DNA from 2 places in the Photobacterium sp. GB-1 genome. Region 1 is predicted to be linked to the other one. Evidence: predicted binding sites of a transcription regulator. Region 1 holds the regulator's gene; the other holds the start of a gene.
The links. Region 1 encodes PurR, which represses purine synthesis genes. Its sites were predicted from a motif close to TNANGNAAACGTTTNCNTNA; they were not measured.

Region 1 (8,421 bases):
ATGTTGCTTCATTGAACGGAAGTTTTCGCCATTAATCCAAACTAAATCAACCCCACCGTTGGTGTTTTTCCCCGCTGTTTTTTCTGCCAGTAGGCGCTGGGTCGTTTCAGCGATATCGGTGACTTTGACTTGCTTCAGAGTTACACCGTAACTTTTTTGTAATTGTTTATCGGCCCATTTTAAATAGTCGTTGATTTCTTGACTGCCACCCCACGCATTGAAGTAGACCGTTTGACCTTTGGCTTTTTGTTCAATTTGTTGCCAGCTTTGACTTTCATTTGCAGGTGCTTTCGTTTCTTCAGCGTAAGCGAAGCTAGAAATTGTTAACGATAACGCGATGCCTTTCGACAAGGCTTTTAGTACATTTTTTTTCATCATCAGAGTTTCGTCCTTTTTAATTCCTTGTATCGAATGACCTATTTACGCATCCATTGATGATAACGTTTAACCATTGCCAATAACTTTTGTGGGGCATTGGCCTGTTTCCATACACCAGCCGTATATTTAGTGGCTTCACTCATGGTGGGGTAAGGGTGAATCGTCGATAAAATCTTATTCAGTCCCAGTTTGTAGCGCATTGCTAAGGTAAATTCTGCCAGTAGTTCACCGCCATGATGGCCGACAATTGTGATCCCTAAAATCTTATCGCTATTGGGTGGGGTTAGGACTTTAACGAAACCTTCGGCAGCATTGTCGGCAATCGCACGATCTAAATCGGATATAGGGTAAGTATATGTTCGATAATTGATATTTTGTGAAATAGCTTCTTTTTCATTGAGACCAACTCGAGCTAACTCTGGCGCAGTATAGGTAACGGCAGGCAATACCGAGTAATCAGCTTTAAACTTTTTGAATGTACCAAACAAACTATTTACTGAGGCATACCATGCTTGATGCGCGGCTGCATGAGTTAATTGGAAAGGGCCTGCCACATCACCCACAGCGTATATATTAGGATATTGTGTTTGTAGGTAGTGGTTAACTTTGATAGTCCCTTGTGGATTTGTTGCTAATTTTAGGCGCTCTAAACCAAAACCTTTGGTATTAGCAACACGACCTAGCGCCACAATAACCTGATCAAATTCAACGTCGACCGTTTGCTCTGTCGTAAGATCATCAAGCTTAACGTGGTGATATTGCGCAGATCCTTTCTCTACAAAACTAACGGCTTTGTGTTTAAGAAGTACTCTAACACCTTCATGAGTTAGCTTTTGATAGATTAAATCGGCTGCATCTTTATCTTCACGATTAAGTAGCTGATCTGCCATTTCAACTAAGATGACAGATGCGCCAAGACGATTAAACGCTTGAGCTAATTCACAACCAATAGGACCACCACCCAAAATCAATAACTTTTTAGGTAAAGTATCTAGTTGCCATAGGTTATCGGACGTTAATGGATTGACTGTGTTTAAGCCTGAAATATTGGGCAACAATGGGGAAGCCCCTGTTGCGATAATGATATTACGTGTGGTGATCACTTTGCCGTTAACTTCTACTTCCCAAGGCGACAAAATCGTCGCGTCACCTTGGACACAATTCACACCAAGCTTGCTGTAACGTTCAATAGAATCATGCGGTTCGATATCTTTGATAACGTTGTGAACACGAGTCATAACGGCTTTAAAGTCGATTTTTTCAATTTTAGCTTCAATACCAAATTGTTTTGCTTGTTGCAGCTCATAAGCGCTATGAGCGACACGGATTAAGGCTTTAGATGGCACACAACCTGTGTTTAAGCAATCGCCACCCATTTTATGACGTTCAATTAATGTGACTTCTGCTTTTACGGCTGCCGCGATATAGGAACTGACTAAACCGCCTGCACCCGCACCAATCACCACTAGGTTTTGATCAAATGCTGTAGGTTTTTTCCAACCGCTATAAACCTTTTGGCTTTTGATGTAACTAATAATTGTTTTTGCGAGCAGTGGGAAGATCCCGAGTAATACAAGAGATATCAATACAGGAAATGAGATGATTTCGCTCAAACTATTAACGTTACTCAGTTGGGTACCGGCATTCACATAAATAGCAGTTCCAGCCAGCATCCCAAGCTGACTGACAAAGAAGAAGGTACGAGTTTTAATCGGGGTTAAACCCATTAGTAAGTTGATCAGAAAAAACGGCACTACAGGGATTAAACGCAGCGTTAATAGATAAAATGCGCCTTCGTTTTCAATCCCTTGATTAATGGTCGCGAGGCGTTGTCCAAACCGCTGTTGTACCCAGTCTTGCAAAATATAGCGGCTTGATAGAAAAGCCAATGTTGCACCTATTGTGCTGGCAAAAGAAATAATAATAAGGCTAGGCCAAAAACCAAATAATGCCGCTCCAAGCAACGTTAAAATGGCAGCGCCGGGTAAGGAAAGGGCTGTCACGGCAATATAGAGTACAAAGAAAAACAAGTAAGCAGTGAAAAGTTGACTTTCAATCTTTGCTTGTAGGGCTAATTGCTCTTGCTTGATGAACTCAAGGGTAAGGTATTGGCCTAGATCAAAATGTAGCCATAACGCAATAAGGCTGACAATGACCAGCAGCAATAGCGTTTTTTTCTTATTCATTTGCCTGATCCTTTTTCGTTATGTTTTTATCTGATGCTTGCACGTTATCTTGAGCAATATCGTTAGGCGTAATAGGAAGAGAACAAAAGCCTTGTGCTGGCACATCGAGCGCAGTGTTAAATTTCGCCGACAAGTTCTGAAAGCTAACTAAAGCAGTGAGTTCAATAATATCATCACTGCTATACCATTCTTGTAGCGCGACAAGCATTTCATCTGTCACTCGTTTGCCTGTTATTGTCATCGCTTCAGTGTAGGCCAACACAGCGCGTTCTTGAACTGTAAACAGCGTAGAGTGTTGCCAGTTGGCGAGTGCTTTAATTTTATCTTCTGAATCACAACGTTCGGCGAGCTTCATACCATTGGCATCAACACAAAAGGCACAATCGTTTAATTGTGAAACACGCACACAGACCAAAGATCGCATGACATCTTGAATCGGTGACTTCTTACGGTCGAGAAAACCAAAAAAACCTGCGACTAACCAAAATAAGACTGGTTTACGTCCCCATAGCTTTGCAGGGTTTAATACTTGACCATAGTGGTGAGCTTGAAGCCATAGCAAAGGCTTTACCCATAAAGAGTCAATTTTTTTGATCGAAATGCGCATGTTATTCCTTAAAAAACACCCTAAACATAGGGCTTATACGATCTTAGTCAGTAGCAGTAGTAAACATGTAGACCTTAACAACAGACATTGTATTTCATTTAATGATAAATATTTCTTTTTCTTCAATTGGTTGGTGAAAAAATCAGCAGGAGATAAGACAGTTTAAAGCGCCACGTTATTTATTAGTGAGAAGATGGGTTATTGGTCGTATTAGCAAATAATTAGGCATGGAATATAAATAAAGATAATTATCATTTATATAAATCAAGGAGTGCAAAACGGAGGGAATTAATTTAATGGCAAAAGTTTGTTATTATGCAATTAAACCAAATAAATATTGAATTTTATAAAGGAAGATAAGGATAATACGGAAATTATTTTTGAAAGGTATACTTAGAAATAAAAGAATGGGGCTCTTTTATTCCTAAGTATTTTATATTTAAGACAACTTATATTTTTAAGATAAGGCAGATAATAGTTCATTTCGACGTTGCTCAGGAATAACTGACCAATGTTGACCGCTAATTGCGCCTTCCAATGCCCAAAGCAATTCAATACTCAATGGACTTGTTTGTGATTCTTGAAGTGCTTTATATGCGCCAAGAGAGCCCACTGCTAGAAGTTGTTCAATAGTGTTTATGCCTGCTTTTTTCAGCATTCTTTCATTTGATAATCGTAGATTAGGTAAATCTTTAATTCGGTCAGGTACGCAACTCTCCTTTTCTTGCTTGTCTTTTTCTGCTGCATCCAGTGAATACCTACCTTGAGCTACAATCTTTGTGGGTTCATCCCACCATTGATCGGGTATTGCATAGTGCTTGGTTACAACAGGGAAGCCACGTTTTTTATAAACATAGGGTTCCAAGCCAGCTTGTTTGAATTCCTTTTCAGTTTCAGCATTTGCACGTAAGTGAAGTTTATCGTTCACAACTAATGCAAACATTGTATCACCAGAAAAAATGCCAAAACCGCCAAACATCGACCGTGATTTTATTGAACCAAAATGGTCAAATAATTTTAATGAATCTTTTAATATTGGTTTATCCATGCTTCTACTCGGTGAAAAAATATGAGTGTCACCTAAACATTAAGAGCGAGGAAATAGATTAATTAATCTACACATTGATACTGTCAATATATTGTTAAGTTTGTGTCATAATATTGTCGGTTCAATAATAATCCTTCGGTAACCCCGCTACCTTGAATTATTAACATAATTTTTAGGCCGGTGGTTTTGCGTCTTAATCTTTCAATTAATTTGCCAGTTCGTGACTATATAAAGTTATATTAAATAATACTTTTAATATTAAATCTAAGCTCTCAAAAATGTGATATTGGTTCAGGTATTTGTTCTTAGCTTATTTTAATAAGCTTTATAATTATAAATACTCATGATTGTTTTTTATAAGTAAAAAAAAAGCCAACAAGGTTAACTTATCGGCTTTTCCTTAACATAGAAAGATAAATTTTATTAGTTGAGATCTTTAACCGATTTTCTCTCAACAAGTTTAGGCGTCATTTCAAAGGTTTGACGCTCATGATTCTTGTCTTTCACACGCTCTAGCAAGATTTCGATGGCCTTTTTACCTAAACGACGTTTAGGCTGGTGGATAGTTGTTAGCGGTGGCGCAAAGTAGGGCGCAAGGTCAATGTTATCGTAGCCAATGATTGAGATATCATCAGGAACACGCAGACCTGCCTGTTCAAAGGTACTGATCAGAGCCATGGCCATAATGTCGTTAAAGCAGAAGATAGCAGTAGGGCGATCTTCCATTGCGATAAACTTATGAGCAGCTTCAACGGCTGACTCACACTCAAAGTCACCGTCAAGTAGCCAATTAGCATTAACAGTGAGATCTGCTTCTTTCATCGCTTTACGGAAGCCCTTTAGGCGCTCTTGACAAGTAGACTTATCAACTTGTCCAGATAAACAGCCAATTTTCTTATGGCCATTTTCAATAAGGTGCTTAGTCGCAATATAACCGCCGTTTTCAGCGTTATCTAGAATATTATCAGTATGTGGGCTTTCTGGGCCCCAGTCCATGATAACCATAGGAAGATCATTTTTACGCTCAAGTAAATCGAGCAACATTTGATCCAGATCGCTGCACATAACCAATAGGCCATCAACACGCTTTTCAGAAAGCATACGTAAGTAATCACGTTGTTTTTCTAAGTTACCTTCGGTGTTACATAAGATCAGCGTGTAGCCTGCACCATAACAATATTCTTCAACACCATGCACAACTTCGGCAAAAAATGGGTTAGTCGATTTAGTGACTAACATGCCGATAGTACGTGTTGTATTACATTTTAAGCTTCGCGCTACTGCACTTGGGGCGTAGTTAAGTTCATCTACTGCAGCCAAAACTTTTTGTTGCGTTGCTTCTGCAACAAAGCGTGTTTTATTAATCACGTGCGACACTGTAGTAGTTGATACACCTGCCATACGTGCAACGTCTTTAATGGTTGCCATATTTATTCTTCTTATCATGGTCAGATTAGGATCTGACAAAGGTTTTTGATACCAAATTGATTAATTACGTAGTCTATGGCTTACGAGTTCACTCGCAGAGATGAAGATCCTTTAGTTATTAGCTACTTAATTATTCAATTTGATACCGAATTATAGGGTGTTGCAATTATCATGGATCATAAACAACTAAAGCCGCAGTAAAATGCGGCATTAGAAGATAGAAACTATTTTTACACTAATTACACATGTAATCGCTTGCGATCACATTTTACTGTGTGTTTTGCGTTGTGCAATCTTTCTATTCAACTTGATTGAATTAATTGATCATTAACCGTAAAAACTCGATGTTTGTCATGCTAATAGCTTCAATTTATTGTGTATATCTAGTCATTAATAGATAAAACGTTAAAAAACAGAATGATTGGCTGATAAAAGATAAGGAAAATCACCACTTGGATGAGTATGAACACTGACAGGCCAACCATATAAGGTATCTATTACTTCAGGAGTAAGAACTTGTGTTGGCGTTCCGTCGGCTTTTATTTCTCCTTCGTTAAGGAAAATCATCCGATCAGTGTATTGGGCTGCAAGGTTTAAATCGTGCAATACCACAATTACAGCGGCGCCTTGTATAGCCATATTTTGGGCAATTTGTAAGGTGTGGTGCTGGTGGGCGAGATCGAGTGCTGAGGTGGGTTCATCTAACATCAAGATACATTTATCACCGGCTTTACTGAGTTGTGTTAAAACCCGGGCAAGGTGTACACGCTGTTTTTCACCCCCCGATAAGGTGGGGTAGAGACGTTTAGCTAAATTGTTAATATCAACGTATTGCATGCTTGATGCTGTTGCATCTTTCAGTTCAGGCGAAGTGAGCTGCAATGGAATTGCGCCTAGCTCGACAACTTCTTTCGCGGTAAAGGCAAACGATAATGCGCTATGTTGTGGAAGAACACCTAAGTGACATGCCAATTCTTCCCGAGCCCAATTATTAAGCGGTTGATCAAAGAAAGAAACCGTGCCTGATTTTGGCGTAATCTCACCACATAATACTTTTAACAGGGTACTTTTACCTGCACCGTTTGGCCCAAGTAATGCGGTGACTTCTCCTGCGTGAATATCAATATCAAGATGATTTAGCAGGACTTTATCACCGAATTGTAATGATAAGTCGCGAGCCTGAATAACACAGACTTTGTCGCTACTTGCTGTAAAATCGACCTTTTCTGAATGATTTAACGTCATGACATCTGACTCTTTTGATTAACTAATAAATAGATAAAGAAAGGCGCGCCTAACATGGCGGTGATGATCCCAACCGGCAGTTCTTGAGGCGAGAATGCGCTTCGAGCAATCATATCGGCAACCAAGAGGATTAATCCGCCAAGTAAAGCCGAAATTGGCAATAAGGTTCTATGATTTGGACCAGTTAGCATTCTCCCCACATGAGGAATAACCAAGCCAATAAAGCCAATCGGGCCACAAACGGCAACAGTCATACCCACTCCCGCAGCACATGTAATAATTAAATTACGTTTTAGTTTTTGGGTGTTAACCCCCATATGTCGAGCTTCAGCTTCGCCTAATAACAACGCGTTTAAATTACTGGTATGACGATAAAAATAGGTAAAGAGTAACCCGAATGTGCAATAGGCGAGAATAATGCCTGTCCATGTTGCACCAGCCAGTGAACCCATTGACCACAATGATAAATCACGTAAGGCTTGATCGTCGGCAACATAATTGAGTAACCCAAGCCCTGCGCCTGAAATTGCGGTTATCGCGACACCAGCGAGTAGCATGATCATCACCGATGTGCCGTTTTTATCTGTGCCTAAGCGATAAACTAAAACTGTGCTGATTGCGCCGCCAATAAAGGCAAAAATAGGCACAATAGCGAAGTTTAAAAGCTGAGGGAATGATGCGGTGAGAGGGGCAAATAAGACAATGGCCAATGCAGCACCTAAGCCTGCACCGCCAGTGATTCCGATGATCCCAGGATCTGCAAGCGGGTTGCGAAACAGTCCCTGTAGTACAGCGCCACATACAGCTAAAATTGCACCGATAGCAAAACAGAGAAGCGTACGTGGTAAACGAATTTGATGGATCACTAGGCTGACATGTTTAGCAAGTTCATGATCACCGGGTAATAGTGCTAACAAACTTTGTTTATAACTGATCGCCATAGGACCTATAACAATAGAAGAAAGCCCTGTAAAAATAAGTAAGGCGATACTTATTATATAAATATGATGGGCTGAGAAGCGTTTTGCATACATGTAACAACAACCTTACGCACGAATAAATAGGGAAGATAGAGGCGTAATTTAAGGATAAATAGCCTGATTAAGCTTTAAAGCTTCATTAACACTCTCGAGTCCTAAACCACCAATGAGCGCAGTACTTTTTATTGTGAGTAATGCATTATTTGTTGCAGCCGGTGTTGCGGCAATTAATGGCATTTGGGCAATAAGATCTTGCATGTTTTTGATCTTGCTAGCTGTACGTGTGCTCAACAAAATAATATCTGGTTGCATGGTAACCAGCGCTTCACCAGAAATAGGCTTGTAGTTACTGATTGATGTTGCAGCAGGGTTTTTAGCACCAGCAAGTGTAATGATGCTATCTGCAGTAGTATTACTTCCTGCAATGTTAATTGGGCGACCATCATGGATCATTAAGAACAAGACTTTTTTAGGAGTCTTAATATTGGCTGTTGCAGTATTAATTTTATCTAGCTGAACATTAAGCTTTTGTTTTAGCTTTTCAGCACG
Region 2 (8,421 bases), on a different contig from region 1:
TCGCTAATTGACACCCTTCTGGAACACGAACTAATGCGCAATCATCACCAATCGCAAGATCAACATCTTCTCGCTTAACATTCTGGTGTGCAAAGTACCGCCCAATTAAATCAAATTCACCTTGCGCCATAATCGTTCAACTCATCCATTATCAGCCACCATTATAATGCCCTTATCTTTACGATTGCTTCATATCAACACAATAGATAAAAAAAAAGCCAGCTAAGCTGACTTCTTTTATCTAGTTTCGTTACTTCGAAAATTACTTTTCTTTACGAAGTGTTGGTGCAGCTTTATCAAGTACACCATTAACGAACTTGTGGCTATCTTCCGCACCGAATAGCTTAGCTAATTCGATTGCTTCGTTAATAACAACTTTAAATGGTACGTCTTCACGCTTAACCATTTCGTACATTGCAAGACGAAGTAGCGCAAGTTCCATCTGATCAAGATCCTGTAGCGGACGAGATAAGTATGGACGCATCTTGCTATCAAGTTCTTGGTGGCTTAGTACTACGCCTGTGAACAGATCACGGAAGTAGCTAACATCAGTATGTGGTGCAGCAAGAACTGGCGCATCAGCTTGATGTTCTTCTTCTTCAAACTTATCGCCAGAAAGAAAATGTTGCTCAATATCAGCAACATTACCTTTCGTAAGTTGCCAAGAGTAAATAGCTTGTACAGCAAACTGACGTGCATTACGACGTGCGGCTGGTTTCACAGTAACCCCCATTATTAGGATTCGATTTGGGACAGGACATTAACCATTTCGAGCGCGCTTAGTGCAGCCTCTGCCCCTTTATTACCAGCCTTGGTACCGGCACGCTCAATGGCTTGTTCAATAGAATCTACAGTCAAAACACCAAAAGCAACTGGAGTATTATACTCAAGTGCGATTTGTGCTAGACCTTTATTACACTCACCGGCAACATAATCGAAGTGCGGTGTACCGCCACGAATAACTGAGCCTAAAGCAACGATTGCATCATAACGGTCGCTTTTAGCAACCTGTTGAGCAACAAGTGGTAGCTCGTAAGCACCTGGACAACGAACAACAGTAATGTTGTCTTCGCTAACCTGTCCTTGACGTTTCAGCGCATCTAATGCACCTGAAAGTAAGCTTTCGTTAATAAAGCTGTTGAAGCGTGCAATTACGATAGCAACTTTTGCGTTTGGTGCCGCGATGGCGCCTTCAATTACCTTCATGGGCCTTCCTGTGACTATGTCTTTCCGGTTTGAGAAACCGCGGGAGTCTATCACACTTTGCAATATCTCTGCTATGGACAACCGTCGGTTTCAACAGATTTGTTAATATTTATTGCTTATCTGTCCTTGATACGACCAATAAACAGCATTGAAAACGGTAGTTAAAAATAATAATTGTCTTTAGCTACCGCTGATATCAGTTATTTTATCACTAGCATCTAACATTTGGTGAATTTAATCACAAATATACTCAACAACTTCTAAACCAAAGCCTGATAGTGAATGATAACGTTGCGTACTTGATGACAATAAACGCATTTTGCTTACGCCTAAATCAGAAAGAATTTGTGAGCCAACACCAACTTGGCGAGACGGATCTTTCTGTGTCACTTTCACTTTAGGTTGACCTGCTTCTTCCGCCGCAATATTTTTCACTTTATGAATAATGGCATCAGTTGGTTCTTGTTTACTTAAAATAACCAATACACCATTTTCTTCGCTAATGCGCTTCATTGCTGCAGGTAACGTCCATTGCGTTGCACCTGATTGCAGAATATCTTTAAATGTATCTTGCAAGTGAACACGTACAAGTGTTTCTTCACCCTCTTTAATATCGCCTTTACGCAGCGCATAGTGCACTTCGTTATCAATCTTGTCACGGTAAGTGATCATCTCAAACTCACCGAACTCTGTTGGTAATCGACATTCAGCAACACGCTCAATCGTGGTTTCGTGATTATTACGGTATTCAATCAGATCAGCAATTGTACCTAATTTAAGGTCGTGTTTTTCCGCAAACACTTCAAGCTGTGGGCGACGTGCCATCGTGCCATCTTCATTTAGGATTTCAACAATCACACTTGATGGCTCAAGGCCAGCTAAACGCGCAACATCACAACCTGCTTCAGTGTGACCTGCGCGGGTTAATACGCCACCTTCTTGTGCCATTAATGGGAAGATATGGCCCGGCATAACAATATCAGCTGCAGTCGCATTTGCTGCAACGGCTGCTTGTACTGTGCGAGAACGATCAGCGGCTGAAATACCCGTAGTTACCCCTTCAGCTGCTTCAATAGAAACAGTGAAAGGTGTGCCAAACTGTTCGGTATTTTCTTGAACCATTAAAGGCAAGTTCAATTTTTGACAACGGGCTTTGCTCAGTGTCAGACAAATTAGACCACGACCATAGGTCGCCATAAAATTAATAGCTTCAGGTGTAATTTTTTCAGATGCAATAATCAGATCGCCTTCATTTTCACGATCTTCATCATCCATCAGAATAACCATTTTGCCCTGACGAATATCATCAATAATTTCTTTTGCGCTGCTTAAAGCCATAACACTACCCTTAATTCTTATGTACCTTAGCTGACTAGCTAATCATCATATTTAGCCAAGAAAACCCGTTCTCGCTAATAAATCCATTGTGACTTGCGGTTTTTTATCTGCAGCTTTATCACCCAACATTAAACGCTCTAAATAGCGGGCAATCACATCCACTTCAAGATTTATCATTCGGCCTGGTTTGAATGCATCCATTGTTGTTTCTAATGCTGTATGCGGAACAATGGTTAACTTAAATTCATCACCATTAATTTCATTCACCGTTAAGCTAATACCATCAACCGCAACAGAGCCTTTTTCTGAGATATATTTCGCTAAATGTGCGGGTACTTTTACCCAAAACTCAATAGCGCGTCCCGTATGGTGACGTTCAATGATCTCAGCAACAGCATCAACATGACCTGACACCATATGACCACCAAAACGCGTTGTTGGTAACATCGCTTTTTCTAAGTTGACGACCTGGCCAGCTTGATAATGAGCAAAAGCAGTACGTTTTAAGGTTTCTAATGACAGATCAGCAACATAGCCTTTACCTGTCAATTTAACCACAGTTAAGCACACCCCATTTGTCGCAATACTGTCACCCAATTTAACATCGGACAGATCAAGATTGCCTGAGTCGACAGTGACAGAAATATCAGCGCCTTTAGGTGTTAAAGCGGTAATGGTTCCAATTGCTTCAATGATACCGGTGAACATGGAGAGTCCTTGCTTCTTTATTCTATTGATTAACAGCGTTTAACGGTGGCTGTAATTTTTACATCACAATCAACCATACGTAGATCTGTAATATTCAGATCGATAACTTGATCCATCGCGGTTAATGGCGATAAATTCATTAAACTACGACTATCAGCCCCCATTAATTTTGGGGCCTGATATAAAATCAAACAATCAACTAATTGTGCTTCAAGTAATCCACCCGCAAGCCCAGCGCCAGCTTCAACCCAAATATGGTTTATGCCATTTTCTGCTAACTTGCGCATGAGTAATGTGAGATCGAGTTGTTGGCTATTTTCTCGGGTAGGAATTATCCACTGAGACACGGAGTCAGGCCAATCTTCATTACCTATTTCTGCGCGTGCCAAAATCGTTTCTCCCGGAAGGTGAAATAACTGATATGCCGGGGTTAATCGGTTTTGGCTGTCAATAATAACGCGAATAGGTTGACGAACATCTGCTTGTGGATATTCATCTTGAATCTGTGTACCCAACTCACTCCAACGCACATTCAGTGATGGATCATCAGCGATAACAGTGGCACTGGTTGATAATATTGCACCAGCTTGCGCACGATGACGTTGAACATCAGCACGAGCATAAGGCCCAGTGATCCATTTACTTTCACCGTTCGCTAACGCTGTTTTACCGTCAAGACTTGATGCCAGTTTTAATTCAACATACGGCATCTTGGTTGTCATTTGTTTAATGAACGCTTTATTAATGGCTTGAGCCTCTTCTTTAAGAAGCCCTACTTGCACATCTACCCCCGCTTTTTGCAACATTTCAACGCCACGTCCAGCCACTAACGGGTTAGGATCAACCATGGCACAAATAACTCTACTTACGCCTGATTTAATTAATGCTTCAGCGCAAGGTGGTGTGCGTCCGTAATGAGAGCAGGGCTCTAAAGTGACATAGGCTGTTGCACCTTTCGCGCGCGCACCTGCTTGTTTTAATGCAAACACCTCCGCATGGGATTCTCCCGCGCGAAAATGAAAACCTTCACCAAGGATTTCATCGCCATTAGCAATAACACAACCCACCTTCGGGTTTGGCGCTGTTGTAAAACAACCACGTTTAGCTAACTGAATAGCGCGTAGCATTAATCGTGTATCAAGGTTAGTAAACATTACACTCAGCTTAACGTTCTAGTTTGGCTATTTCTTCACCAAACTCACGAATATCTTCAAAACTACGGTAAACCGATGCAAAGCGAATATAGGCGACTTTATCGAGCTCTTTTAATGCTTCCATCACTAAGTTGCCGATCATCTCTGAAGGCACTTCTCGCTCTCCAGTTGCGCGTAAACGAGTTTTTATATTATTAATCGCACGCTCGATGTCATCCGTACTCACAGGACGTTTTTCTAATGCGCGTTGAATACCACCTCGAAGTTTTTCTTCATTAAACGGATCACGATTGCCATTGGTTTTCACCACACGAGGCATTACCAATTCGGCCGTTTCAAAGGTCGTATAACGTTCATTACAAGCTAAACATTGGCGGCGTCGGCGCACTTGGTGGCCATCCGCAACCAATCGTGAATCGATTACTTTGGTGTCATTCGCACCGCAAAAAGGACAATGCATTTAGCCTCCTACATTTAATCGCTTCAGTGTAACTCATTTAAAACCGTTAATGAGAATATTCACCCTGTTTTTCTACTCATTTTGATTAAAAAGCCACGAATAGTCGGTTTATTGTTCACTCCGAAAAAGCGCAAAATATAAAAAAGGCTTACCTAGTGGTAAGCCTTTATCATCATAACTCGACAGTTATGTTACTTAATGCATCTAAGTAGATTAAGCGTAAACAGGTAGACGCTTACAAATATCTAAAACTTTTGCTTTTGTTTCTGCAATAACTTCTTCGTTATCAACATTATCTAAAACATCACACATCCAACCTGCAAGTTGACGCGCATCATCAGCAGTAAAGCCACGACGAGTAATAGACGGTGTGCCAACACGGATCCCTGATGTTACAAATGGGCTACGTGGGTCATTTGGTACACTGTTTTTGTTAACTGTGATGTTAGCGGCACCTAGTGCTGCATCGGCTTCTTTACCAGTGATACCTTTATCGATCAAATCAACAAGGAATAAGTGGTTTTCAGTGCTACCAGAAACAATCTTGTAACCGCGCTCTAGGAATTCACCTACCATTACTTTTGCGTTTTCAACAACACGTGCTTGGTAGTCTTTAAATTCTGGCTCCATTGCTTCTTTAAATGCGACTGCTTTTGCCGCAATAACATGCATTAGAGGGCCACCTTGACCACCAGGGAATACTGCAGAGTTCAGCTTCTTATAAAGATCTTCACCTTCATTAGATAGGATAAGACCACCACGAGGACCTGCTAGTGTTTTGTGCGTTGTTGTTGTAACAACATGTGCATGTGGAACTGGGTTAGGATAAACACCCGCTGCAATCAGACCCGCTACGTGCGCCATATCCACAAAGAAGTACGCGCCAACTTTGTCTGCGATTTCACGCATGCGTTTCCAATCAACAATTTGAGAGTAAGCTGAAAAACCACCGATGATCATCTTTGGTTTATGCTCAAGCGCTAACGCTTCAACTTCAGCGTAATCAATTTGACCGCTTTCATCGATACCGTATGGGATCACGTTGTAAAGCTTACCAGAGAAGTTTACTGGTGAACCGTGAGTTAAGTGACCGCCGTGAGCAAGACTCATACCTAGTACGGTATCGCCAGCATTCAGAAGTGCCATGTAAACAGCATTGTTCGCTTGTGAGCCTGAGTGAGGCTGAACGTTCGCGTATTCTGCACCAAATAGCTGACAAGCACGGTCGATAGCCAGTTGCTCGGCTTTATCAACAAACTCACAACCACCGTAATAGCGCTTGCCTGGGTAACCTTCAGCATATTTGTTTGTTAGCTGAGAGCCTTGCGCTTCCATTACACGTGGGCTTGTGTAGTTTTCAGAAGCAATCAACTCGATGTGTTCTTCCTGACGAGCTGTTTCTTCCTGAATGGCTGCAAATAGTTCCGCATCATAATCAGCAATATTCATATCGCGCTTTAGCATCTGTATCTCCTAACTCAGCTAAGTTAAATACCATTTTGAGCAAAAACTGAAAAATCGCAATGCTAGGCGCCACGTGGACGCAAACGTTTTCGTCTTGCTTGTTAATTATCGTCTATCTTACATAAATTGATCTAAATCAGGTAGTCCTAATTGTTCTTTTTCTTAATGATTAACTCGGTTTATTTTCAATAGAGCATGAATAATTTTCATCTTGATATACGATTCATGGCTCGATTTTAAATCAAATATAGATGGCAAGTATTTTAACAATAAAATTATTTACAACAGTGTAAAAAATAAATTACAACGCTAAAAAGTGCTTTTCACACGTAAACTTTTATAAATTCTTATTCCCTCTTACTATGGCTTTATTATTTACAAGGAGTTGTTCCATTGAGTCGTATTAAACATCCTGTTCATGAAAATATGATCGCTATTTTAACGGGGACATTTATTGTTGCTCAGGGCATATTTTTTCTACAGCAAAGCCAGTTATTAACGGGAGGCACGACAGGACTCGCGTTACTACTCACCCATTTTGTCGATATCTCTTTTGGTAAGCTGTATTTTTTAATGAACTGTCCGTTTTATTTAATGGCATGGTTTAGAATGGGCAAATCTTTTGCTATTAGCAGCGTCTTATCTGGTGCATTGGTCTCTATTATGGTGGATAACCTTCACCATGTATTAGCTATCAGTTGGCTTAATCCAATTTACTGCGCAGTGATTGGTGGCTTATTGATGGGGCTTGGTATGCTGATATTATTCCGTCATCACACCAGTCTTGGTGGATTTAATGTTCTGGTTTTATTCCTTCAAGATAAATTTGGTATTTCAGCAGGAAAAATCCAAATGTCGATAGATATCTGTATCTTGGTTGCATCCTTTTTCTTTGTTACCCCAACCACTTTATTGCTTTCAATTCTTGGTGCAATTACCCTAAATATTGTCCTTGCAATGAACTACAAACCAGGCCGATATAACCCTGTGGTCCCTGATGTGAATTAGCAATAAAAAAGGAGCATTACAGTCAATGTAATGCCCCTTTTTTGTATTCTTATACAACTTAAATCGCGTCTTCGTCTTCTTCTCCGGTACGAATACGCACTACACGTTCAATATCAAACATGAAGATTTTACCATCACCAATCTTACCTGTTTGTGCCGTTTCAACAATCGTATCAATGCATTGCTCTGCTACTTCATCAGTGACAACAATTTCAATTTTCACTTTAGGTAAAAAATCGACCATGTATTCTGCGCCACGGTATAATTCGGTATGGCCTTTCTGACGTCCAAACCCTTTCACTTCAGACACAGTCATGCCAGTAATACCTACTTCCGCTAATGCCTCACGAACGTCATCAAGCTTAAATGGCTTAATTATCGCTTCAATTTTTTTCATTCTCATCATCCTTTACTGAGCAGAAGTAATATTTTTACTTACAAGCAATTGATTTAATTGCTCTCATTATCGCAGATCCTACAGACAAATTTAAATTTATTTAAACTTCATGCAGTAAGTTTCGATCCATCCTACGCAATAATAAAAAAACTGAATACACTAAAACTACACTATTTAGCCCTAAGATCACCTGATTGCGATAAATACTAGGGACAAGTTCGGGGAGTATCGGAATAATACTGATATTAAGAAACATCGTTGCAGCAGGTATGTAGAAATACAGAGGAAGAAATCCCCATTTTTGGCCTTTTAGTAAACCAATAATTGCCAACACGCCAGAAAATAAGACCAGTAAAACGATAATATTTGGCACTATAACTATTTGAGAGGTAGTAAAAAATTGGTCAAATCGGTCGAATTGACGAAAAATGCTCAGCGCAACCAGCACTGCCAGTATTTGGGATGCAATACATAAACGTAAAACTCTGGGAATACCTTCTCCCATATATAATCCTTTATCGCAATAAAAATTCCATTACATCTTATTCCCCAATTATAACCGTCTATTTTCAATTTTTAATGTGATTATTATCAATTAAAGGGTTGAAAAAGTGATTTTTATACAAGAAGAATAAAAAACCGCCATTTCTGGCGGTTTTTTGATTCTTCAACGCTGTTCTTTATTA

Region 2: the regulator PurR is predicted to act here: its motif matches at 6,406-6,425, upstream of glyA (serine hydroxymethyltransferase).

The regions. Positions count from the first base shown of each region.
Region 1 is NZ_PYOB01000014.1:38,909-47,329, reverse strand. It holds gene C9J45_RS13930 (ABC transporter substrate-binding protein) at 1-378, opposite strand, end outside; gene C9J45_RS13925 (FAD-dependent oxidoreductase) at 417-2,564, opposite strand; gene C9J45_RS13920 (carboxymuconolactone decarboxylase family protein) at 2,557-3,171, opposite strand; gene C9J45_RS13915 (TfoX/Sxy family DNA transformation protein) at 3,629-4,219, opposite strand; cyclic di-GMP riboswitch class I at 4,354-4,444, opposite strand; gene purR (HTH-type transcriptional repressor PurR) at 4,643-5,647, opposite strand; gene C9J45_RS13905 (heme ABC transporter ATP-binding protein) at 6,053-6,892, opposite strand; gene C9J45_RS13900 (iron ABC transporter permease) at 6,889-7,926, opposite strand; gene C9J45_RS13895 (hemin ABC transporter substrate-binding protein) at 7,975-8,421, opposite strand, start outside.
Region 2 is NZ_PYOB01000001.1:568,123-576,543, forward strand. It holds gene thiL (thiamine-phosphate kinase) at 1-130, opposite strand, end outside; gene nusB (transcription antitermination factor NusB) at 263-733, opposite strand; gene ribE (6,7-dimethyl-8-ribityllumazine synthase) at 736-1,206, opposite strand; gene ribBA (bifunctional 3,4-dihydroxy-2-butanone-4-phosphate synthase/GTP cyclohydrolase II) at 1,441-2,544, opposite strand; gene C9J45_RS02530 (riboflavin synthase) at 2,596-3,252, opposite strand; gene ribD (bifunctional diaminohydroxyphosphoribosylaminopyrimidine deaminase/5-amino-6-(5-phosphoribosylamino)uracil reductase RibD) at 3,282-4,406, opposite strand; gene nrdR (transcriptional regulator NrdR) at 4,417-4,866, opposite strand; gene glyA (serine hydroxymethyltransferase) at 5,080-6,330, opposite strand; gene C9J45_RS02550 (YitT family protein) at 6,724-7,338, shown strand; gene glnB (nitrogen regulatory protein P-II) at 7,397-7,735, opposite strand; gene C9J45_RS02560 (hypothetical protein) at 7,836-8,240, opposite strand; gene purL (phosphoribosylformylglycinamidine synthase) at 8,419-8,421, opposite strand, start outside.